3 regions of the Halomonas sp. LMYGS-3 genome follow, and region 3 is predicted to be linked to each of the others. Evidence: riboswitches for the same ligand, from Rfam matches in the RefSeq annotation. Region 3 holds a riboswitch; each other region holds the start of a gene.
What was found. A riboswitch is a leader RNA that binds a small molecule or an ion and turns the genes downstream of it on or off. The one in region 3 is predicted to bind thiamine pyrophosphate.
Positions count from the first base shown of each region.

Region 1: another riboswitch for thiamine pyrophosphate. It lies ahead of AC5W54_RS15090 (sodium:solute symporter family transporter); the one in region 3 lies ahead of tenA (thiaminase II).
Region 2: another riboswitch for thiamine pyrophosphate. It lies ahead of thiE (thiamine phosphate synthase); the one in region 3 lies ahead of tenA (thiaminase II).

Region 1 is NZ_JCAKFQ010000016.1:91,517-96,165, forward strand. It holds gene ilvD (dihydroxy-acid dehydratase) at 1-1,177, opposite strand, end outside; gene AC5W54_RS15085 (TenA family protein) at 1,266-1,961, opposite strand; gene AC5W54_RS15090 (sodium:solute symporter family transporter) at 1,961-3,364, opposite strand; TPP riboswitch at 3,354-3,474, opposite strand; gene AC5W54_RS15095 (hypothetical protein) at 3,592-4,272, shown strand.
Region 2 is NZ_JCAKFQ010000014.1:1,467-6,115, reverse strand. It holds gene AC5W54_RS13785 (CobW family GTP-binding protein) at 1-567, shown strand, start outside; gene AC5W54_RS13780 (DMT family transporter) at 693-1,568, shown strand; gene thiE (thiamine phosphate synthase) at 1,575-2,192, opposite strand; TPP riboswitch at 2,229-2,331, opposite strand; gene AC5W54_RS13770 (glycosyltransferase family 32 protein) at 2,375-3,163, opposite strand; gene AC5W54_RS13765 (ATP-binding protein) at 3,280-4,649, opposite strand, start outside.
Region 3 is NZ_JCAKFQ010000018.1:26,790-42,118, reverse strand. It holds gene AC5W54_RS15755 (oxidoreductase) at 1-1,022, opposite strand, end outside; gene AC5W54_RS15750 (TetR/AcrR family transcriptional regulator) at 1,163-1,825, opposite strand; gene AC5W54_RS15745 (mannose-1-phosphate guanylyltransferase/mannose-6-phosphate isomerase) at 2,002-3,408, opposite strand; gene AC5W54_RS15740 (cytochrome b) at 3,441-4,013, opposite strand; gene AC5W54_RS15735 (YceI family protein) at 4,010-4,582, opposite strand; gene AC5W54_RS15730 (FkbM family methyltransferase) at 4,801-5,613, shown strand; gene AC5W54_RS15725 (creatininase family protein) at 5,610-6,437, shown strand; gene AC5W54_RS15720 (RibD family protein) at 6,467-7,291, shown strand; gene AC5W54_RS15715 (methyltransferase domain-containing protein) at 7,328-8,209, opposite strand; gene AC5W54_RS15710 (glycosyltransferase family 4 protein) at 8,206-9,315, opposite strand; gene AC5W54_RS15705 (6-pyruvoyl trahydropterin synthase family protein) at 9,315-9,713, opposite strand; gene AC5W54_RS15700 (zinc-dependent alcohol dehydrogenase) at 9,701-10,723, opposite strand; gene AC5W54_RS15695 (CDP-alcohol phosphatidyltransferase family protein) at 10,923-11,675, shown strand; gene AC5W54_RS15690 (YceI family protein) at 11,726-12,343, shown strand; TPP riboswitch at 12,386-12,547, shown strand; gene tenA (thiaminase II) at 12,616-13,284, shown strand; TPP riboswitch at 13,372-13,494, shown strand; gene thiC (phosphomethylpyrimidine synthase ThiC) at 13,583-15,329, shown strand, end outside.

The sequences.
Region 1 (4,649 bases), on a different contig from region 3:
CCTCGGGCGCCAGGTTGCCGTAGAGGATGCGCAGGTGGCTCTCGGCCTTCAGCGGTGCCTCGAGCGGGGCGATGATCGCCTGTCCCTGGGGATAGGGCGCCACCCCGGCCAGGTTCTCGGCGAGCGTCTTCCCCGTCACCGTCAGGCAGTCGCCGTGCAGCAGGCCGGCATCGAGCAGCGTCTTCATCAGCGGCTGGATACCGCCGATCTCGACCAGTTCGCTCATCATGTAGTGGCCGCTGGGGCGCAGGTCGGCGAGCACCGGCACCCGCTTGCCGATGGCGGTGAAGTCCTCGAGGGAGAGCTCGACCCCGATGGTGCTGGCCATGGCGATCAGGTGCAGCACCGCATTGGTCGAGCCGCCCAGGGCGATCACCACGGTGATGGCGTTCTCGAAGGCCTCGCGGGTCATGATGTCCGAGGGCTTGATATCGCGCTCGAGCAGTTCGAGCACCGCCGCGCCCGCGGCTTCACAGTCGTCACGTTTCGCCTGCGACACCGCGTTCTGTGCCGAGCTGCCCGGCAGGCTCATGCCCAGCGCCTCGATGGCCGAGGCCATGGTATTGGCGGTGTACATGCCGCCGCAGGAGCCGGGCCCGGGAATCGCCGTCTCCTCGATCTGCTTCACCTCGATCAGGTCGAGATCGCCGCGGCTGTAGGCGCCCATGGCCTCGAACACCGAGACGATATCGGTGTGGCCCTCTCCGGGCAGGATGGTGCCGCCGTAGACGAAGACGCTCGGCCGGTTCAGCCGCGCCAGGCCCATGAGGCAGCCCGGCATGTTCTTGTCGCAACCGCCGATGGCCACCAGGCCGTCGAAGCCCTCGCAGCCGGCCACCGTCTCGATGGAGTCGGCGATTACCTCGCGCGACACCAGCGAGTACTTCATGCCTTCGGTGCCGTTGGCGATGCCGTCGGAGATGGTGATGGTATTGAAGATCACCCCCTTGCCCCCGGCCCCGTCGGCCCCGTCGCTGGCGCGACGCGCGAGTTCGTCGATATGGCTGTTGCAGGGCGTGAGGTTGCTCCAGGTCGAGGCGATGCCCACCTGGGGCTTGGTGAAGTCGCTGTCGGTGAAGCCCACCGCGCGCAGCATGGCGCGGCTGGCGGCCTTGCCGGGGCCATCCACCACCGGCGCGGAGTGGCGGCGACGGGGATCCTGCGGCGTATCGCTCATGGGGCGGACTCCTCTGGTCGATCGGGGTTGACCTTCAGAGGGTGGCTGGCGAAGGCCGGCCTGGCAACCCGCCCCGCCGGCGATGGCCTCAGCGGGAATGGACGGCGTCGTGGAAGGCCCGCTCCTGGACCACGGTGTCGCGGAAGCACTCGGCCATGCGGGCGAAGGCGGCGTCATCGAGCGCCTCCGCCTCCTCGTCCAGGCGCCGACGCAGCCAGTCCACGAACTCCTGAAAGGCGGGGTTGTCGTGCAGATCGATCCACTCGCCCATCAGTGGATGCAGCCCGTCTATGCGGGTCACGCGCAGCGCCCACTCGAGGTAGACCCACTCGGTGACCACCAGCACCGCCAGGATCTCGGCGTAGTCACCGCCCTGGCCGGTGACGTGCAGCAGCTCACGGAACGCCCGGGTCTGCGGCAGGTAGATCGGCGCCTCGCGCTGTGACGCAGGCACATCGAAGGCCTCGAAAGTGCACTGGAAGGTGCTGTTCTCGTCGCTCGTCAGCATGCCCATGAACTGGCCCAGCACCACGCGGTCGGCCATGCTCGGCGCGCGGCCGATAGCGTGGCCGATAAGCGCGGTGAAGGGGTCGACGAAGCCGTAATCCTGCACCATGTAGGCGGCAAAGTCGTCACCCGCAAGCCGCCCCTCGGCCAGGGCGTCGAACAGCGGATGGTACACCGTGGCCGACCAGTCTGGCTCGCTGATCTCGCGCAGCCAGTCGGTGATGCGCGCCGATGCATGTCCGGCGGCCCAGGCGTTCCAGTCAGAGCGTGTCGTCATCAGGCGTCTCCCTTGCTTGCCAGGTGAAATTTCGCCCCCGGGCGCAGCCAGGCGATCAGCAGGCTGGCCAGGGTGGAGGCGACCAGCGCCCCCAGGAACGGCGCCAGGGTCGGGATGCTGTCGGGGAAGCTGGCCGCCAGCACCCCAGCCGCCAGGCTGCCCTGGGCGATCCAGCCCGGCACCACCGCGCCGAGCAGGCCCGCCACCCCGCCGGCCACCGCCGCCAGCGGACTCATGCGCCGCCACAGCCCCAGCAGCACCGGCACCACAATGGCCGCGCAGAGCAGGTCGGCGATCAGGAACAGCCGCAGCACCGAGAAGCCCTGAAGGGCCACCCAGATCACCGGCGCCATCAGCGCCACCGTGACGAGCCGCGCCGCGCGTACCGAGAGCCCGCGCCTCCCGGAGCTTGCCACCGCCATGGAGGCGATGGCGTTCTGCAGGGTGTCCACGCTGGAGGCCACCAACGTTACCGCCAGCACCAGGGCCGGCAGGCCCAGCCAGGCCGGTGCGGCGGAGAGCAGCGCGAAGAAGGGAATCGGCGGCTCGCCCAGCGGCAGGGCGTGCATGGCGGCGAGCATGCCCAGCCCGCCGATGGCCATCACCACCAGCAGGCTGCTGGCCCCGCCCAGCAGCGCCCCGCGTCCCAGTGCACGGTCATCCTCGGCCGCCCAGATACGCTGCCAGTAGCCCTGGTGGAAGAGGTTGGCCGCGGTGACCGCGATCACCAGGGTCAGCGCCACGGAGAGCGCACTGCCGGTGGGAATGGACGGCATCACCGCCCCGGCCGGCATGGGCGGCAGCCACCACCAGGCCACGCCGCCGACCAGCACCAGCAGGGCCAGCAGCAGCCAGGCCTGCCAGCGATCGGTGGCCAGGCTCGCTCTCAGGCCGCCCAGGGTGGTGTAGACCAGGGTAACCACCGCCACACCGAGGATCACCAGCGAAGGCGGCACGTCGGAGAGCAGCGCGGCGATGGCGCCGATGGCGGTCAGCTCGGCGGCCAGGAAGATGGCCATGTAGGCTACGGAAACGAAGGAGACCCAGCGCCGCACCCCGGCGCCATAGCAGGCCTCGGCGAACTCGCCGATGCTGCGCCCTTCCGGCAGGTGGCGTCGGATGGCCGGGCCATAGAGCCCCAGTATCAGAAACGGCAGCGACGAGCCGATGGCGTAGCCGGCCAGGGCCACCGGGCCGACGAAGGCGCCGATCTCCGGCGGGGCGAAGAGGATCCAGGCACCCATGCTGGAGGCCAGGAACGACAAGCCGATGGCCTGCGCACCCTGGGAGTTGCGAGCGGTAACGTAGTCATCGAGCGGACCGTCGGCCCGGCGGGCCCTCAGGCCGAGAACGGCAAAACAGAACAGCGCCGCGCCGAGCACGGCAGACGTCAGGTAGGGCATGTCGCGCTTCCTCCGCCGGTGTGAACCGGATCAGGTTCCAGGGTCGGTGCCATGTGGCGCCCTCTCAGCCCCGACCCGAGCAACGCGGCGGGACTCCCCTGGCGACAGTGGATGTAAACTCGTGAACGAACCTCAAGTTATGGCCACAAGGGCCGACATAACGCTCGACCCACTAGAATGACACAACGCCACCGGATTTCGAACGTCCCCCTCGCAGGAAACCGCTCATGCCGTTTACCGAAGCCAAGGAACACGCCCCCGGGCGCCTGCACGCGATCTTCGCCGATCCCTACTCCGCCTTCGACAACCTGGTCCCCGAACGCTATCTGCACCTGCGCGTGGCCGTCGACGCCCTGATCGGCCGGCCGATGGCCGAAAACCGGTTAACGGTGCGCGTGATCCACGGCTGGGAGAACGGCTACTTCGAGCCCGCCGATCTCAAGCACAGCGACCATCGCGTCGGCTCCCTGAACGACCTGCGCGATGTCGCCACCCGCTATCACCGGGCCTTCGAGGCACAGCAGCCCCTGCCCCGTGACGATGCCTCGCTGCTGGCCGAACCACTGGCCGCCGCCATCGCCGCCGCCGAAGCCCGGGGCCAGGCGCTGGACGGCGAGACCCGCACCAGCCCCGCCCGCTGGCCCACCTTCGCGCGGGGGCTCACGCTCTACACCTTCTTCAAGGTCTATCACCGCCTCACCTATGGCGAGGACGACGCCTACCGCTCTGTCCACTGCGAGACGCCCGATGGCCCCCGCGAGATCCACGAATTCCACCTCGAGGAAGGCGAGTTCGCCGTGGTCACCCCCGCCGATGGCGCGACCGGCGACAGCGTGCTGCTGCTGCACGAGAGCCAACTCGCGCCGGTGCTGCAGCTATTGGAGGAGTGTACAAATCCACACTTTTGATTAGACTGATTTGATGTACTGTTTCAGCTCGAGGTGGGCAGATTGCTGAATAATGACGAGATAATACGACAAGCAGCGTTTTCACGATTGACCAGGATTGTTCAAGAATTTGGATACGATGTGCCCTGGAGAGCGATAGCAGAGCCAGTGCCCATAGGTAATGACTCGTTCCTACTTGCCAACCTAGCACAGGGAATTTTCAAGCCGCGCCAGCTACGGCGCGGAATACTTAGCATTAAAACCGTCATTCGGAAGAATGGCGCATCAAGTAAATATCCCCCGGCAAAGCCGGGGGCTTTATTTTGTTAGCCCCTCAAAGGGGCAAGAATTTGAGCCGCCTGAAGGCGGCCATCCTCACATGCCGAACTTGAGCTGGT
Region 2 (4,649 bases), on a different contig from region 3:
CAGCTGGTTCGGCAGCCCGCGATGCGAGGCGCCCTGGTCGTGATCGATGAGTCCCCCGATATCGGGGGAGTGGTGAAGACGAGCGAGGGCTGTCTGTGTCACACGCGAAGCGGTGATCTGGGCGATACGCTGCGCGAGGCCATTGCGCCGGGGGGCCGGGAGGGAAGCTGGCCCTTCTCCCGAGTGATCATCGAGACCGCCGGACTGACCGACCCGACACCGATCCTGCAGACCCTGACGGGCGATCCCCGGCTGGTCGGCCGCGTGCGCATGGATAGCCTGGTCTGCCTGGTGGATGCCGCCAGCGGACTGTCGACGCTTCGGGCGCACCGTGAATCGGTACGCCAGGTGGCCATGGCCGATCGCCTGCTGATCAGCAAGACCGACCTGGTGGATGAGGAGGGCTTCTCGCGCCTGAGCCATCGGCTGGCCCGGCTCAACCCGGCGGCCGAGCAGATCCAGGTGGCCAACGGCAGGCTGGAGGCCTCGCTGGTCAGCGGTCCCCATCCCGCCATGACCCTCCGCGCAACCGCTCGGCGGCATGCCGCAGCGGCCGAAACGTCATAGGGATTGCCATCGGCGACCCGACGGTTGCCGTTTGTCTGCTAACGTCCTAGCCTGTCGTCATGTTCACGCCCCGCTGGCCCGCTCCGGACCGGCGGGGTGGTTTTTTGTGTCATCGGGAGGTCGTCATGTCGCCGTCGTTGAAGGGGATCCTGTTCATGTGCGCGGGTGTCTTCTGTCTGGCGCTCGGCGACGCCATCGCCAAGTGGCTGGGCGAGGTGCATTCGCCGCTGCAGATCATCTTCTTCCGTACCCTGGTGTCGCTGCCGCTGATCGCGCTGCTGGCACATTTCGGTGGCGGCCTGCGCAAGCTGCGCACTCGCCGGCCCGGCGTGCACCTGGTGCGTGGGCTGATCTACACCGGGACCATGGTCTGCTTCGTGCTCGGCCTGACCCTCTTGCCGCTGGCCGAGGCCACGGCCATCGCCTTCGTGGCGCCGCTGTTCGTCACGCTGCTCTCGGTGCCACTGCTCGGCGAGCGAATCGATCCGCCGGTGCTGGCGGCCTCGCTGGTGGGGTTCGTCGGGGTGCTGGTGGTGGTGCGCCCGGGCGGTGACGCCTTCCATCCCGGGGCGCTGGCATTGCTCGGCGCGGCGGTCTTCTATGCGCTGATGATGATCACCGCCCGGCGCTACGGTGGTCGCGAACACCTCTGGGCCATGGTCTTCTACATGACCCTGGTGCCACTGGTGATCACCGCGGTGTTGCTGCCCTGGGTGTGGCAGGCGCCACACGCCTGGCACTGGCTGGGGTTTCTCGGCTCGGGGATCGCCGGGATCGGCGCCACCGCCTTCATCACCCTGGCGTTCCGCTTCGCACCGGCAGCCATCGCCGCCCCCTTCGACTATACCGCCATGCTCTGGGCGGTGCTGCTGGGCTGGTGGTTCTGGGGCGAGATGCCCGATCTCTGGGTCTTCGTCGGCAGTGTGCTGATCATCGGCAGCGGCCTGGCGATCGCCTACCACGATCGCCGCACGACGCTGAAGCGTCGCCCCTCCTCCTGATCGCGGTCAGCGCGGCGGGAAGAAGGCCCGCGCCGCGGCCTCGGGGTCCGGCGTGCCGCAGATCGCCGAGATCACCGCCAGGCCCTGGGCCCCCGCCGCCAGTACCGCAGGGACGTGCTCGGCCTTGAGGCCGCCGATGGCCACCGCGGGCAGGGGGCTCGCGGCGACCAGCGAGGCCAGGCCGTCGACGCCCAGCGGCGTGGCGTGGTCGTGCTTGCTGGGCGTGGCGAATACCGGCCCGAGGCCGAGGTAGTCGAGGGGGCCAGGATCGAGGCGAGCGAGTTGCTCGTGGGTCTGCACCGAGAGGCCGAGTAATGCCCGCTTGCCAAGGACGGCGCGGGCGAGGGCCACGTCACCGTCATCCTGCCCCAGGTGCAGGCCGTCGGCCCCGGCGGCCAGGGCCACCTCGAGGCGGTCGTTGACGATCAGCGGTACGCCGCTGCCGGCCAGGGCGGCCTTGAGGCGGCGTGCCTGGTCGGTCAGCTCGGCGTCGGAGGCGTGCTTGTCGCGCAGTTGCACCAGCGTCACGCCGCCGCGCACGGCGGCAACCACCGTGTCCACCAGCCCGCGGTCGGCGCAGAGGTCGGGGTCGGTGACCAGGTAGAGCGAAAGATCGAGTGGCATGCAGTCCTCCCGGCCGGGAGGTGCAGGCAAGCGGAAGGCAGGCGCTGCACGACTCCCTACGCCGGCATTATCCGGGTCAGGTTCCAAGGGTGCGTCTCAGCCACGGCACTCTGTCGCCGTGGCGCCCCTGTCGTCGACTTCCTACTATCCACACCCGCCTGCCTCCTGTAAAGCGCCCGGGCTCAGGCCGCCTCCTCCCTCACGACCGCGACGCGCTGCTGCTCCCGGTTCCACTTGCCCTGCGGCTTGTCGAGGTACTGGAAGTATTCGTTGGTGAAACTGCCCTGGGTACAGGCATAGCGGTAGAGCACGGTGTCCAGGCTGTGGATGTCCAGCACCCGATTGAACACCCCGGGACCGGTCATGTCGAAGACACCCCTGATCGTGTTCGCCTCGATATTGGTGTTGATCGCCCGGATCACGGCCGCCAGCTCGGGGGTGTGGGGTTCGCTGGCGATGAAGAAGTTGTTGAGGGTGTCGCGCTTGGTGCGGATGAACAGCGACGACCGATCGGGCCCGAGCAGGCGCCCGAGTGGCCACGTCAGGTGGGCGTCGATATCCAGGTAGACGCCGCCATGGGCCTGCAGCACCAGGACCCGCCAGAAGTCCGCCTGGGCGGCGCCGATCTGCAGCCGGGAATAGTTTCTGAAGGTGTGTTCGGAATAGTGCTGCCTGATGAAGTCGGCGCGGGCCTCGGTGATCATGAAGCGATATTCGAAGCCGGGCGCCATGAGGCGGTTGAACAGGTAGTTCAGGTAGACCGGCAGGGTCACGCGGTCGGTGAAGTTGGTCTGCCAGAGGATGCGGGGAATGGCGGTCGGCCGCCGGCTCCGGATCCAGGGGGCGGCCTTGGCCGGCAGGGTGAAGCGCTTGTCGGGGAAGACGAAGTGGAAGGCGTAACACGCGAGCTTGAGCAGGTTGGCAACGAGCTTGATCAAGCGGGTGGTCAGCAGTCTATGCAGCGGCTTCATGGGGATGCCTATGGTGTCGGATTCGAGAGCGGCGCGCAGAGGAATTGCGCCGCGTACCGGCTCCATCGTCCGGGGTGAAGCTTAAGGCTGACTTAAGAAGAGATGATGATCCGGCGTCAGTTGCGTTCTTTTCGTCGCGGCAGGATGGCCACGGCGCGCAGCCCCCGGGCGGGGGCGTCTTCCAGCACCAATCGCCCGCCGTGGCGCTGCAGAAGCCGGTCGACGATGGAGAGCCCCAGGCCGGCACCCGCGCTCGGGCCAGCCCGGTGGAAACGCTCGATCACCCGCTGGCGCTCCTCGGCCGGGATGCCGGGCCCCTGGTCGTCGACGTGCAGGGTGACCCGGTCATCGCCCGCCGACAGCGTGATCCGGATCGTCCCGCCATCGGGGGAGTGCTGCAGGGCGTTGCTCACCAGGTTCTGAATCAGGGTGTCGATGGCACCGGGTTCGACCCGCAGCTGCCAGTCGGCGCCCTCGTCGGCGTCCAGGCATATCTCGAGGCCGCGCTCGGCAGCCAACGGCGAGAGCTTGGTCAACGCCTCCCGGGTCTCCTGCAGCAGGTCGCCGTCGCGTCCGGTCTCGGTGGCGTCCTCCTCGGGGTCGAGGCGAGCCAGGGTGAGCAGCTGGGTGACCAGACGGGTGACCCGGGAGACGCCATCGCGCAGCTTGTCCAGCGCCTCGCTACGATCCTCGGGGGTCTCGGCTGACAGGGCGTTCTGGGCGTGCAGGTCGAGCACGGCCAGCGGGGTGCGCAGTTCATGGGCAGCATCGGCGATGAAGCGCTTCTCGCGCACCCGCAGGCCGCGGATACGCTCCAGCAGACGGTTCAGGGCGCCGACGATGGTGTCCAGCTCGCGGGGCAGGGGGCGCATCACCAGCGGCTGCAGGTTGTGCGGGTCGCGCCGACGAAGCTGCTCGGCCATTCGCGACAAGGGGCGAAGGCCCCAGCCGATGGCCCACCACAGCAACAGGGCCAGTATCGGCAGCCCGAGCATGTCCGGCATCAGGGTGCGCAGGGCGATGAGGGTCACCAGTTCGCCGCGGACGTCTTCACGCTCCCCCACCAGCACGCGCAGAGGCCGTTCCGGATGGCTCAGGGCATAGACCCGCCAGCCGTGCCCCGCCAGGCTGGTGTTCTCGTAGCCCTCGGCCAGCGACGTGAGCGGCGCCTCCGGGGCGCTGGCCGAGCGCAGCAGCAGGGTGTCGTCCTGCCAGATCTGGAAGGCGATCTTGCTCTCGTAGCGGTGCCCGGCGATGCGCTTGTCGGCCTGCTCGGCACGCTGCAGGGCGCTGTCCAGACTGGCCAGCAGGGGAGCGAGCTCCTCGGCGGCCAGCGGTGCCTGCATCAGCCCTTCCAGCAAGCGGGCGTTCTGGGCCAGGTTGGCGTCGAACAGCTCCTCCACCTCATGGGCGGCATCGCGGTAGCTGGTGATGCCGAGCGCCAGCACGCTCAGGCCGAACACCAGGAGCACCACCCCGAGGGTGC
Region 3 (15,329 bases):
TCTTCCTCGCGCCCCTCCATGATCTTGCGCACGATGTGCGGGTCGGCCATGTGGGCGCGGGTCATGCCGATCATGTCGACCTTGCCCGAGGCGATGGCGTAGCGGGCGGTGGCGACATCCTGGATCTTGGCCCCATGGAAGGTGGGAAAGTCGACCTCGCGACGGATCTCGCCGGCGAAATCCAGGTGCGGGGCGCTGGGCATGCCCTGGATGGGGATGACGTCGGTGAGTCCCGGGTCGGTGTCGATATGACCGCGGACCACGTTGAGGAAATCGACCAGGCCGCTGTCCTTGAGGCGCCGCGAGATCTCCATCCCGTCGCTGGCCGTCAGTCCGCCCGGCAGCATCTCGTCGCCGGTATAGCGCACGCCGACGATGAATGCCTCGCCGACCCGCTGGCGAATGGCGCGCAGCACGTCGAAGGTGAAACGCAGCCGGTTGTCGAGATCGCCCCCGTAGGGCGCCTCGAGGGTATTGGTCAGCGGCGACCAGAACTGATCCATCAGGTGGCCATAGGCCTGCAGCTCGATGCCGTCGAGGCCGGCGGCGTGCATGCGCTCGGCGGCATCGGCGTAATCGCGGATCAGGCGCTCGATGTCCCAGTCCTCGACCTGCTTGGGAAAGGCACGGTGGGATGCCTCGCGGCGATGAGAGGGCGACACCGCCGGCAGCCAGTCGCCCTTGTCCCAGCGGGTGCGCCGACCCAGGTGGGTCAACTGGATCATCACGGCGGTGCCATGCTCGTGGCAGGCGTCGGTGAGTTCCTTCATCCACGGCACCACCTCGTCCTTGTAGGCCAGGATGTTGTTGAACACCGGCGGGCTGTCCTTGGCCACTGCCGCGGATCCGGCGGTCATGGTCAGGCCGAGGCCGGCCTTGGCCCGCTCGACGTGGTAAGCGCGATAGAGCGCCTTGGGCATCCCGTCCTCGGGATAAGCGGGCTCGTGGGCCGTCATCATGAGCCGGTTCTTCAGGGTGAGATGCTTGAGCTGGAAGGGCTGCAGCAGCGGGTCGTTAGCCATGGTCGGGTCTCTCTGTTGTTGTATCGTCGACAGCACTTTCGACAAATGTACATTGAAGTCAACATAATGTACATACATGTACAGACAGAGAAGACAGGTGTGTCAGGCCGTCATGCAGCCCCTGGTGGTCGGCAAATGGCTCACGGCGAGCGAGATGTGGTGGGAATGGCCCCTTCCGGCGCATAACCATGCCGGGCGTGGAAGCGTTGCAGTTCTCGTGGTTGCGGCGTCTGCCCGGTGAAGATCTCGACATAGGCGGGAATACGCCGCATGCGAACCTCGAGCGCTTCCTGAGTCTTCATCGAGATATAGCCGATCTGGGTGAGGTAGATGGTGCGGCCTCGCACGTTGGCCGCCAACGCTTCGTATCCGTGTCGCACGAACATCTGCGTCAGCGCCTCGAAGCGCGCTTCGTCGGCGGCATCGATCTCCCGGGCCACCGCGTCCGACTGCAGCGCCCAGCTACGCATCGCGAATTCCAGCTGCGAGTCGAACAGCGCGGGATCGAGCCAGCAGTCGAAGACGTTGAGAATCGCTTCGATGATGTTCTCGGCATAGGCCTCGGTCTGCCGCACCAGGCCCTGGGTATTCTTCTCGCGCCAGCGCTCGATCAAGGCGCTCAATAATGCCTCGCGGTCCTTGAAGAACCAGTAGAAGCTGGTCCGCGAGAGGTTGAGCCGCTTGGCCAGCGGCAGGATCCGTACGCTATCCACCCCGGACTCGAGCAGCAACTCGAAGGCTGCATCGAGCCAGGCGTCGCGGGAGCCTTTCCATTTGGTGTTGTGGTTATCGGCGGGTCGCATCGAGACGGTCTCTGTGGGGCGGGAATGCCGGGGAAGTGCAGGAGGACATCCAAGTGTACATTGATGTCTAGTTTATGTACGCAAAGTCACGCCGCCATCCTTGCATGATCCATTGTGATCGACCAGGGGCAACCGTTTCGCGGGCGGCCCCCTCGTCCCGGCGCTACCGAGGCGCCTCACTCCCGCCCGTAGCGGTCGTCGAGGCGCACGATGTCGTCCTCGCCCAGGTAGCTGCCGGACTGCACCTCGATCAGCTCCAGCGGCTCCGGGCCGGGGTTCTCCAGGCGATGCACCCGCCCCACGGGGATATAGGTCGACTCGTTCTCGCCCACCAGGTAGGTCTCGTCGTCCAGGGTGACCCGGGCGGTGCCGCTGACCACCACCCAGTGCTCGGCGCGGTGGTGGTGGAGCTGCAGCGACAGCCGCGCGCCGGGCCGCACGGTGATGTGCTTGACCTGATGGCGCGGCCCGACGTCGATGCTCTGGTAGTGCCCCCAGGGTCGATGCACCCGGGTCGTGCGGCGGGTCTCGTCGCGCCCCTGCTCCTCGAGCCTGGCGACCAGGCCGCGGAGCGCCTGGCTGCAGGCGCGATCGGCCACCAGCACGGCGTCGTCGGTCTCGACGATCACCAGTCCCTCCACCCCCAGGGCCGCCACCAGCCGCGACTCGGCATGCACCATCAGCCCCCGGCTCTCCTCGCAGACCACGTCGCCGCGCAGAGCATTGTCGTCGGCGTCGCGGGGCAGCGCCTCCCACAGCGCCTGCCAGGAGCCGATGTCGCTCCAGCCCGCCGCCAGTGGCACCATGGCCGCCGCCTCGGTGCGCTCCATCACCGCCACGTCGACGGAACCGGCGGGGGTTGCCAGGAAAGCGTCCGCCGCCGGGCGCAGGAAGTCGAGGTCGGCCGCCGCGCCCGCCATGGCCCGGCGGCAGGCGTCGAGCATCGCCGGCTCGAAAGCCGCCAGCGCCGCCAGGTAACGGTCTGCCGGCAACACGAAGATGCCGCTGTTCCAGTAGTGGTTGCCGGCGGCGAGGAAACGCTCGGCGGTGGTGGCATCGGGCTTTTCGACGAAGCGCGCGACACTGAAGCCCGCCTCGCCCAGCGGCTCGCCGGCACGAATATAGCCGTAGCCGGCCTCGGCCCGGGTCGGCACCACCCCGAAGGTCACCAGCCGGCCCTGCCCGGCCAGCCGCGCGGCGGCCCCCAGCGCGGTGCGGAAGGCCGTCTCGTCGGGCAGATGGTGATCGCAGGGCAGCACCAGCAGTGGCCCGTCGCGCCCCTCGGCCTCGGCGAACAGCGCCGCCAGGGCGATGGCCGGCGCGGTGCCGCGCCCCTCGGGCTCGAGCAGCAGGGTCGCCCCCGTGACGCCGGCCCGGCGCAACTGCTCGGCGGCCAGGAAGCGGTGCGCTTCGTGACAGATCACGATCGGCGGCGCGATCTCGGGCCCCTCGAGGCGCGCCAGGGTCTGGACCAGCAGGCTGTCCTCGTCGAGCAGCGACAGGAACTGCTTGGGCCGCTGGCGACGCGAGAGCGGCCAGAGCCGCACGCCGTCGCCGCCGGCCAGGATCACGGGGGTGAACACGGGCGAACCTCCTCTTGCGGTGGGCGACGCCCTCAGCGGCCGATCAGCATCCGCCGCAGCGTCGCGTCCCGGTCGATGACATGGTGCTTGAGCGCGCCGCCCACGTGCAGGGCGATGCCGAGCATCAGCAGCCAGCCGAGCCACTGGTGCAAGGTGTAGAAGACGGTCTCCAGCCGCTCGCTGGGCGACAGCAGGTGCGGCAGCTCGACGAGGCCGAAGATCCGGGTCGGGATCTCCAGGGTCGAGGCCGAGGCCATCAGGTAGCCGGTGATCGGCATGACCAGCAGCACGACATAGAAGAGGCCATGCACCAGCCGCGCCAGGCGATGCTCCCAGGCCCTGGCCGGCAGCGACGGCGGCGGCGGGTCCCGCAGGCGCCAGCCCAGCCGCAGCAGCATCAGCAGCCAGACCGTCACCCCCACCGACTTGTGCAGCTGGAACAGCTCGAACTGACGGAAGACGTCCTCCACCCCGCCCATGTAGAGCCCCAGCCCCAGCAGGAAGAGCACCAGGCCGGCGACCAGCCAGTGCAGCAGCCGCGGCACCAGGCCCCAGCCGGCGGCATGGTTGCGCCAGGCGACACTCCCGCGCCGGGCGAGGCTCACGGCGCCACCAGCTCGAAGGCGAAGTCGACGTACACCTCGTGCTTCACCGTGCCCTCGGTACGCCAGGCGCCGCGCCCGACGTCGAAGTCGGTGCGATCCAGAGGCAGGCGTCCCTCGGCCCGTACCCGATCGCCGTCGCGCTCCCAGCCGACGGGTACCTCGAGCGGGTAGGTCTCGCCGAGCACCTCGAGCTCGCCCTCGACGCGCAGCTCGCCCGGGGCCGACTCATGGATGGCGGTGCTGCGATAGACGATCTCGGGATGCGCCTCGACATCGAACCAGTTCCGTCCGTGGAGCATGTCGTCGACCATGGCGCTTCCGCTGGTGACGCTCGCCGAGTGCAGGGTCAGCACCAGGTCACCGGTGGTCGGGTCGTCCGGGTCGCCCTCGAGCTCGACATCGAAGGTCTCGACCCGCGTCACCGCCTCGCGACCATCGGCGGTGCCGATCAGCTCGATACGACTGGCCTCGCGGTCCAGCTCCCAGGCCATGGCCTGCGGTGTCGCCGTCAGCACCAGGCCGAGCCCCGCCATCAGGCCTCCCGCCGTCGTGACATGCCCTCGCTTCATGCTGCCTCCCGGCCTTGCGGCCGCGCCGTCATCGAATACTCGCTGGGGTGCACGACCTCCTCGGCCCAGCGCAGGCTGGCATGTAAAGCGTAGTCCAGCGACATGGCATAGGGGTCACACCGGGACGATCGACGTCCAGGGTGCGTGCAGACTGGCGGATCCGCAGCGACACTGTGTCTGTGAGGCTCCGTGGGAATGCGGGGAGAGGTGCCAAGTCCATGCCGAAACGACGACTGCCCCTGACGGCCCTCCCCTGGCCGGCACGCCTGCGCCGCGGTCTCGGCCTGACCAGGTCGCTGTTGATCTACTGGCGTCCGGGACGCCAGCGTCGCCTGCGGCGGCTCTATGCCGACTTCGTCGCGCCGGGTGAACTGGTGTTCGACGTGGGCGCTCACCTGGGAGATCGCACCGCCGCCTTCCAGGCACTCGGCGCGCGGGTCGTCGCCCTGGAGCCCCAGCCCGACCTCATGCCCTGGCTCCAGCGACTGGTGGGGCGCCGTCGCGGCGTCACCCTGCTGCCCTGGGCCGTCGGCGCCGCCCCCGGTGAGGCGGAGCTGGCGGTGAGCGAGGCGACGCCGACGGTCTCCACCCTGGCCCGGGAGTGGCGCCACGCCATCGGCGAGCGCCACCCCGGCTTTCGCCACGTGCGCTGGGAGCGGCGCCTGCGGGTGCCAGTGACCACCCTGGATGCGCTGATCGCCGAGCACGGGCTGCCGCGTTTCTGCAAGATCGACGTGGAGGGCTACGAGGCCGAGGTACTGGCCGGGCTCAGTCGGCCGTTGGCCGGCGTGTCGGTGGAGTTCGTGGCCGGAGCCCTGGCGGTCGCCGATGCCTGTGTGGTGCGATTGGCCGAGCTGGGCGATTATCGATTCAACGCCATCGCCGGCGAGAGCCGTCGCTTCCTGTGGCCGGAGTGGCGCCCCTCGGAGGCCACGCGGCAGTGGCTGGCTCGGGGTGCCGACGGCCTGCTCTCCGGCGACCTCTACGCACGACTGATGGATGCCCGGCAGGGCACCGAGGAGATCCCATGAGTGAGCCCCCCTTGATCGACCGGTCGCGGTGGCCCCGCTGGCAGGACCTCACCAGCCGCGAGATGGAGTACCTGCAGGGCGGCACCGTGGCGGTGATGGTGCTCGGTGCCATCGAGCAGCACGGCCCCCACCTGCCGCTCTCCACCGACCTCGACATCGGCCAGGGGCTGCTCGCGGAGGCACTGCCCCACCTGCCCGAGCGCTTCCCCCTGGTGATCCTGCCACCCATGGCGGTGGGTGCCAGTGACGAGCACCTGAGTTTCCCCGGCACCCTGAGCCTCTCGCCGGAGTTGGCCATCGCCACCCTGGAGGCCCACGGCGGCGCCGTGGCCCGGGCCGGCCTGCATCGCCTGGTGTTGATCAACAGCCACGGCGGCAACCGGGCGGTGATGGATATCGCCGCGCTGCGGTTGCGTCGCCGGCACGGCATGCTGGTGGTCAAGGTCAACTACGCCGACATGCCGCCACCGGGCACCCTGCCCGCCGGCGGCCTGCCGGCCGAGGAGCTGCGCCACGGGCTGCACGGCGGCGCCGTGGAGACCGCCATGATGCGCTATCTCGCCCCCGACAAGGTGCGCCTCGACCGGCTCGAGCATCCGCGCTCGCGGGGAGAGGCCATGGAGGAGCGGGGGCTGCTGCTGGCTCCCGAGGGTGAGGCTGCCTTCGCCTGGCTGGCCGAGGATCTCCATCCCGAGGGCGTCGTGGGCAATGCCCGCCTCGGCACGGCCGAGCTGGGCGAACGCCTGGTCGCCCACTACGCCAAGCGTATCGCCCGCATCCTGCGCGAGGCCCGGGCCACGAACACCGGCCACGGCAAGGACTAATGAGCGTCTGCTCCCGACCCGGAGGCCGCATGCGTCCATCCGCTCCCTTACTGACCCTCGAGGAGGCCTGGCAGGCGCTCAGCCGACCCGCCACGTCCCCCACCGCACCGGGCCGCCTGCGCCTGACCCCGGCCGGCTGGGAGGCAGCGGGCCCCGTCGCGGACGACGCCCGCGACCTGCTGGACTGCCTCGCCCCCCTTGCGGTTCACTCCGGCCGGCTGGCCATCGCCCAGCTCGGCCAGAGCCTCGACGGCCGTATCGCCACCGAGAGTGGCCACTCCCACTACATCAACGGTCTGGCGGGCCGGGTTCACCTGCACCGGCTGCGGGCCCTGGTCGATGCCGTGGTGGTCGGCGCCGGTACCGCCTGCGCGGACGACCCCCTGCTCACGGTGCGCCATGTGTCGGGGCGCCAGCCGGTGCGGGTGATTCTCGACCCCCGCGGCCGGGCCCCGGCCCGGCTGCGCCTGCTGCGCGAGGGCCCGGCCCCTACCCTGCACCTGCTCGGCGAGGATGCCGTCGCCGACGGGCCGCCCGCCGGGCACGTCACTCGCCTGCACCTGCCGATAGCCGACGGTCACGTCGCCCCGGCCACCGTGCTCGAGGCCCTCGCCGGGCGGGGCCTCTCGCGGGTACTGGTCGAGGGCGGCGGGATCACCGTCTCGCGCTTTCTCGAGGCCGGCGCGCTCGACCGCCTGCACCTGCTGGTGGCGCCGCTGCTGATCGGCTCCGGTCGTCCGGGGCTGGCGATGACGCCCATCGCCACCCTGGACCAGGCCCGGCGTCCCCGGGTGCGAACCTTCCGCTGCGGCGACGACACCCTCTTCGATCTGGATCTCCTCGCCGCTCACTGAGAGTCGACGCCACGCGGCACAGACGATGCACCTGGGTCAGCGCCCGTCCGCCGGAGACGGCGGCAGGGCCAGGAGGTCTCGATGCCCCACCGTCACCCCCAGCTCGCCGACGGCCAGCCCGGCCAGCCGCCGCTCGCGCCACCGCGCCAGCCGGCGCCCTGCCCCCGGCGCCTGCTCCCGGGCAGCGTCGTGCCAGCCGTCGACCAGGGCCGCGGCCAGGGCCATCCCCTCGGCATCGCCGGCGGCCAGGTGCCAGGGGGTGGTCGCACACTCCACCCGATAGCCGGCCGCCATCATGGCACCGGCCAGCACGCCCGGGGCCTCGCCGCCCAGCGCCGCCCCCAGCCCCTTGTCGCGGCGCTGGTGGGCCCGGACGAGGGCACGCACGGCGGCATCCCCGGCGTCGTCGCGGCGCTCGCCCGCGGCATCCAGAAAGGCCCAGTCGCCGTCGACGCTGAGGGCGACGAGCAGCGCCTGACGGCGCTCGGCACAGGCGGCCCCCAGCGCCTCGACCCAGTCGCGGGAGACCAGGTCGAACAGTGCCGACGCCACCACCAGGTCGGCGCCAGCCAGCAGGTCGTCGTCCACCGGCGCCAGATCGCGGCAGCGGGTCTCCAGCGTCACCCGCGTCCCCGCGCCGTCACACAGTCGCTCGCCCTGGTGCCGGGCCCGGGCGAGCAGCGCAGGGTCATGGTCGACCAGCCGCCAGCGCTGCGGACCCGGCAGGCGGGGCGCCAGGAACCGCAGGTTGCTGCCGCTGCCGGCCCCCAGGTCGACCACGCCGTGAATCCCAGAGCGCGCGGCCAGCCAGTTCGCCGCCAGTCGGGTCAGGCGGTAGCTGCGCGAGCGGGCATCCACCCCCTCGCGCCGGGCGAGCCAGTCGGCGCTGAAGCACGCGTCGGGGGCGGGTCGGTTCATGGATATCGCGCTCCGGACGCCTCCGTAACGGATGACGGCAGGTCCAGGGCCGCCGCGAAACGCTCCCCGGCCTGCCGCCAGTCCGCCAGCCCCTTGCGGACCCGGCGGGCCCCGCACCGCAGCCGGCGGCGCAGCTCGGCATCGTCGAGCCAGCGGGCCAGGGCACGGCCCAGCGCCGCCGCGTCGCCAGGGGGCACGGCGATACCGGCCTCGGGCGGCAGGGTATCGGCGAGCGCCCCGCCGGTGGTGGTGATCACCGGCAGTCCCCGCGCCAGGGCCTCGGTCACCACCATGCCGTAGCCCTCGTAGTGCGACGGCAGCACGAACAGATGCGCATGATGGTAGGCCGCGGCCAGGCCGGCGGCGTCCCGCTCGCCCGGCCAGCGCAGGCGGCCGGTCAGGCCGCGGCGACGGGTCGCGGCGAGCAGGCGGGCGGCATGCGCCGGATCGCGGTCGTGGCTGCCGATGGCCTCGCACTCCCAGTCGCGATCGGCGAGCCCGGCCAGCGCCTCGACCAGCAGCTCATGGCCCTTGCGCGGGGTCAGGGTCGCCACGCAGAGCAGCCGCCAAGGGCGTGCGGCATCCTCGGAATCCTGGGCACCGGCGGCCAGGGCCGCCCGCTCGACGCCCGGTTCAACCACCCGGATGCGGGCCGCGGGCACCCGGAAGCGCGACAGGCCGCGGGCGGTGTAGGGGCTGGTGACGATCACCCGCCGAACCGCGGCCAGCCCACGGGCCTCGCTCTCGAACAGACGCCGCCGCTGCCCCTCGTCGAGCCCGGTCTCGTCGGCCAGCGGGTGGTGGACCAGGGCGGTGATCGCCAGGCGCTCGGCATGGCGCTCGACCCCCTCGGGCAGCCCGCCCATGGCCAGACCGTCGATCACCACGCGGGCGGCGTCGGGCAGCGCCGCCAGGGCCGCCTCCAGGCTCCGACGGGCCGTGGCGTCGGGGGTCGGGAACTCGCCGTCGAGCCCCACCACCGCGACCCGCCACCCGCGACGGCGCAGTTCCGCGACCATGCGCGCATCATAGACGTAGCCCCCGGTGAGCTGGCCGGGGTCGCCGGCGACGATCAGCGTGAGGTCGGGCGCCGTGTCCGTCGTCATCACAGCTTGCCCTCGTAGCTGGCCCAGGCGACGTGGGATTCGTGCAGGGTCACCCTCATGGTCTCGAGCCCGCCGGCCGTCTCGCCGAGGCGGCCGAGCTGGATCGCCGTGGCGAGGCGCTCGAAGATCACCCGTGCCATGAACTCGGTGGTGGTGTTGCGGCCATGGAACTCGTCCACCTCGTCGAGGTTGCGGTAATCGAACTCGCCTAGCACCGCCTTCAGCGCCGCGCCGGCGAGGCCGATGTCCACCACCAGGTCATGATCGTCGAGCTCGCGACGCTGGAAGCAGACATCGACCACGTAGGTGGCCCCATGGGGACGCTGGGCGGGGCCGAAGAGCTCGCCGCGGAAGCTGTGGGCGATCATGAAATGGTCGCGAACGGTCAGGCGGTACATGTCGAAGGCTCCCGTGGTTCAAGGGGGGGCGCGGTCGCGTAGCGCAGGCGGTGGCAGAGCGCCTCGCCCGCCACACCCGACAGGCGCGGCATCAGGGCGGGCAGGTCACGAAAGTCGCTCTCGCCGCTGATCAAGGCATCCAGACGGGCATCGCGCAGCAGTTCGAGGGCCAGCGTCAACCGGCGACGGTGGTCCCAGCGCGGTGAACGCGCGGCGGGAAGACGGCCCACCTGGCTCGCGCACAGGGTCAGCCGGCACGAATGGAAGGCCTCGCCCAGGGGCAAGCTCACCTCGTCGTCGCCGAACCAGCTCATCTCCACGACGCGCGACTCCACCCCCGCGAGTTGCAGGGCCAGCCGCAGGCCCGGTGCGCTACCGCTGACGTGGATCACCCGGTCGTTGTCGCCCCGGGCGGTGTCGGGCGTCGCGAACTCCAGCCCCAGGGCCGCGGCGAGCCCGGCGCGACCGGGGACCACGTCCACCAGTTGCACCCGGGTCCCGGGAATCGCCGCACAGAGCCAGGCCACCAGGACCCCCACCACACCGGCACCGATCACCGCGATACGGTCGCCCACGCCGGGCGCGGCGTCCCAGAGGCCGTTGACGGCGGTCTCCATGTTCGCCGCCAGTACCGCCCGGGCCGGTGGCAGCCCCTCGGGCAGTGGAACCACGGCACTCGTCGGCACCACGTAGCGGTCCTGGTGGGGATGGAGGCAGAAGACCTCCCGACCCAACAGCTCGGGCTCCCCGGCTTCCACCACTCCCACGCTGGCGTAGCCGTACTTGACCGGGCCGGGGAAGTCACCGGCCTGGAAGGGGGCACGCATGCGCCGATACTCGCTTGCCGGCACCCGGCCCTGGAACACCAGCGCCTCGGTGCCCCGGCTGACGCCGCTGTACAGCGTCCTGACGCGCACTTCTCCCTCGCCCGGTGCGGCCAGTGGCTCCTCGCGCAAGGCTCCCTGGCCGGGGGCCAGGGTCCAATAGGCGGTGGCGATGGTGTCCGACATCGAGCTGCTCCTGCTATACCCTGTTCCGGCAGGCCGTCCTGGACGGCTTACCTTCTACAATAATGGTACATGAATATTTAAATGCATAATTTAATGCTGCCAAGCGCCTGCCATTGGACTACGTTGAGACTGTGGTTCCGCTGATGGTCAGCATAGCGACAAAGGGCCGGCATCGTCGCCGCCGCCTGCCGGAGATCGCATGTCACGCCTCGCCCCGTTTCAGGACCTCACCCCGGCATCACGGGCCGGGACCGCTGACCGCCTCGTCCTGGAGTTGGCGACGGGGCTCATAGGCCTGCTGGCGGCCGGCGCCATGCTGCGGCTCTGGCTTCAGGCCAGCCCGACCGTGCCGCTGGCGGCCATGGCCACCTATCTCGTGCTCGCCGGGCTGCTCCTGCACCGACTGCCGGACCGTGGGCGCGGGCTGGGCTGGGCCAACCGGGTCACCCTGGCGAGGGGCGTGCTGGTGGCACTGCTGGCCGGCGCGGTGACCGACCCCGAGCTGCTGGCGACGCAGGGCAGCCTGTTCGCCGGCGTGGCGCTGACCGCCCTGCTGCTCGACGGCCTGGACGGCTGGGTGGCTCGGCGCAGCGGCACCACCAGCCCCTTCGGGGCACGCTTCGACATGGAACTGGATGCCTTCTTCATCCTGGTGCTATGTCTGGCACTGATGGTGCTCGGCAAGGTCGGCCCCTGGATACTCGCCATCGGCGCCATGCGCTACGCCTTCGTGCTGGCCGGCCGGCGCCTACCCTGGCTGAACGCTACGCTGCCGGAGAGTCGCCGCCGCCGGGCGGTCTGTGTCTGGCAGGTGGCGGCATTGATGATCGGCCTGCTGCCGGCCGTCGGTGCCACGGCCACGACCTGGCTGGCGGCGACGGCCCTGGCCGGGCTCGCCGGATCGTTCGGCACCGACATCCGGTGGCTCCATCGCCACGCCGGACACGGATGACACCTTCGCTTGGCCGGCCAGCCATGACTCACGAATCCGGAGGACCCACGATGTCCACGACACACCCGATCCATCGCATCCTGAAGTTGCCGGCGGCCGCCGGACTGGCCACGGGACTCGCCCTCGCGGCCCTGCCCGCCGCCGCCGAACCCCATACCTACGAGATCGACCCCGAGCACTTCTCCGTCGGCTTCTTGACCGAACATGTCGGCTATGCGGACTTGCTGGGCATGTTCCTCGAGGCCAGTGGCGAGTTCGTCTATGACGAAGAAACCCGGGAACTGCACTCGGCTCGGGTCGAGGTCGCTGCCGACAGCGTCTTCACCAACCACGAGGAGCGCGACAACCACCTGCGCAGCAACGACTTCCTCGACGTCGACCGCCACGCGACCATCGTCTTCGAGGCCACCGGCTTCGAGGCTCACAGCGACAGCGAGGGCACCCTGGAGGGGGAACTGACCCTGCTCGGCGAGACGCGCCCGGTGACCCTGGACGTCACGCTCAACAAGGCCGAGACCTACCCCTTCGGTCATGAGCAGTACACGCTGGGGCTGTCGGCCCGTACCACCATCGCACGCAGCGACTGGGGCATGACCTACGGCGTCGACAACGGCATGGTCGGCGACGAGGTAGCGCTGATCTTCGAATTGGAGGCACTTCGCCAGTAGTCGGGGGGCTGGAAAGTCGCCGCCAGCCTGCTAGACTGGCTCCGACGCTTGACGGGGTGCCGGTGAATCCGGCTGAGATGGCGCAGGCTGACCACCCGGTCACCACCAGCGCTGGTCCCGTGGAACCTGATCCGGGTAAGCGTGGCGATGCCTTGCCGCACCGCCACGCCCGAACCGGCGTAGGGAATCAGGCGGTGGGCCTTGTCGCTGTCGCCCCACCCCCTCGTTCCCCACCGCCCGCACCCCGGATCGTCATCATCACCGGGGGCATGATGGGCTACCGCTTCACCGATCTGACTGCCGCTTGCCATGACGACTGGCGCGCCTATGTCGAGCACGATTTCGTGTGCCGGCTCGGCGACGGGACCCTCGAGACCGACGCCTTCCGCCACTACCTGCAGCAGGACTACCTCTTCCTGATCCACTTCGCCCGGGCCTACGCCCTGGCCGCCTACAAGAGCCGCACCCTGACCGACCTGCGCCAGGCCCATGAGGGGCTCAAGGCGATCCTCGACGTGGAGCTCGATCTGCACGTAGGCTACTGCCGCGAGTGGGGTATCGGTGAGGAGGCACTCGCCCGACTGCCCGAGGCGCGGGCGACGATGGCCTATACCCGCTACGTGCTCGACACCGGCAACCGCGGCGACCTGCTCGACCTGCACGTGGCGCTGGCGCCCTGCCTGGTCGGCTATGGCGAGATCGCCAACTGGCTGAACGCCCAGGCCTTCACCGTACGCGGTGAGGCCAACCCCTATGACGCCTGGATCGCCATGTACGAGGGCGAGGAGTTCCAGGCCGCCATGGGCGCCGAGATCGCCTGGCTCGACGCCCGCCTGGCCGAGGTGACGCCGGCACGCCTCAAAGAGCTCTGCGCGGTGTTCCGTGATGCCACCCGACTGGAGATCGACTTCTGGCAGATGGGGCTGGATCGCGCATTCTAGCGCCGCTGGTCCTATCGCCACTCGCCCGTTGGCCCTGGTCAGGCCGCCCCCCGGGCGTTACACCGGTGATCGAGCGATCACCCGACCACACGCTTGACGGGGTGCCGTTGACGACGGCTGAGATCATGCCTCTCGCCATGGAGAGACAGCATGGATCCCGTTGAACCTGAACTGGCTAGGACCAGCGTAGGGATCAAGCGACACGCAGCGCGGCCATGCCAGCCACTGCCCCTGTCCTCCCAGCTGTCCTCCCTGACAACGACCCCAGACGTGACAACACCCCAAGGGAGAACACCATATGAGCAAGACCGCCCACTTCCTCGCCGAGACCGCCCGGGTCGACGAGGCCGCCATCCAACCGCTGCCCGGCTCGCGCAAGGTCTATGTGGAGGGCTCGAGACCCGATATCCGCGTGCCCTTCCGCGAGATCTCGCTCTCACCGACCCGCACCTCCGGCGAGGACGAGGAGAACCCGCCGCTGCTGGTCTACGACACCTCCGGCCCCTACACCGATCCCGAGACCACCAATGACCTGCGCCGCGGCCTCCCCGAACTGCGCCGCGCCTGGATCGAGGAGCGCGGCGACACCGAGTTCCTCGACGGCCCCACCTCGGAATACGGCCAGCGCCGTGCCAACGACCCGACGCTTGCTCAGCTGCGCTTCGACCTGACCCGTACCCCGCGCCGCGCCAAGGCAGGCAAGAACGTCACCCAGCTGCACTATGCGCGCCAGGGCATCGTCACGCCGGAGATGGAATTCATCGCCATTCGCGAGAACCAGCGCCGCCAGGCCCTGGGTACGGAAGAAGTCGAACGCATCCTCGGCCACCAGCACCCGGGCCAGGGCTTCGGCGCCCGCCTGCCCGAGGAGATCACGCCCGAGTTCGTGCGCGCCGAGGTCGCTGCCGGCCGTGCCATCATTCCCAACAACATCAACCACCCGGAGTCCGAGCCGATGATCATCGGCCGCAACTTCCTGGTGAAGATCAACGGCAACCTGGGTAACTCGGCGGTGACCTCTTCCATCGAGGAGGAAGTGGACAAGATGACCTGGGGCATCCGCTGGGGTGCCGACACCATCATGGACCTCTCCACCGGGCAGAACATCCACGAGACCCGCGAGTGGATCATTCGCAACTCGCCGGTGCCGATCGGCACCGTCCCGATCTACCAGGCCCTGGAGAAGGTCAAGGGCGTGGCCGAGGACCTCACCTGGGAGGTGTTCCGCGACACCCTGATCGAGCAGGCCGAGCAGGGCGTGGACTACTTCACCATCCACGCCGGCGTGTTGCTGCGCTATGTGCCGCTCACCGCCAAGCGCGTGACCGGTATCGTCTCCCGCGGCGGCTCGATCATGGCCAAGTGGTGCCTCTTTCATCACCGGGAGAGCTTCCTCTATACCCACTTCGAGGAGATCTGCGAGATCTGCAAGCAGTACGACGTCGCCTTCTCACTGGGCGATGGCCTGCGCCCCGGCTCGGTCGCCGACGCCAACGACGAGGCGCAGATGGCCGAGCTCAAGACTCTCGGCGAGCTGACTCATATTGCCTGGAAGCACGACGTCCAGGTAATGATTGAGGGCCCCGGCCATGTGCCCATGCACCTGGTCAAGGAGAACATGGACAAGCAGCTCGAATACTGCGATGAGGCGCCTTTCTACACCCTGGGGCCGCTGGTCACCGACATCGCGCCCGGCTACGACCACATCACCTCCGGCATCGGCGCGGCGATGATCGGCTGGTACGGCTGTGCCATGCTCTGCTACGTGACCCCCAAGGAGCACCTCGGCCTGCCCAACAAGGACGACGTCAAGACCGGCATCATCACCTACAAGATCGCCGCCCACGCCGCCGACCTGGCCAAGGGCCACCCGGCCGCCCAGCGCCGCGACAACGCGCTGTCCAAGGCGCGCTTCGAGTTCCGCTGGGAGGACCAGTTCAACCTCGGCCTGGACCCGGACACCGCGCGCGAGTACCACGACGAGACCCTGCCCAAGGACTCCGCCAAGGTCGCCCACTTCTGCTCCATGTGCGGGCCCAAGTTCT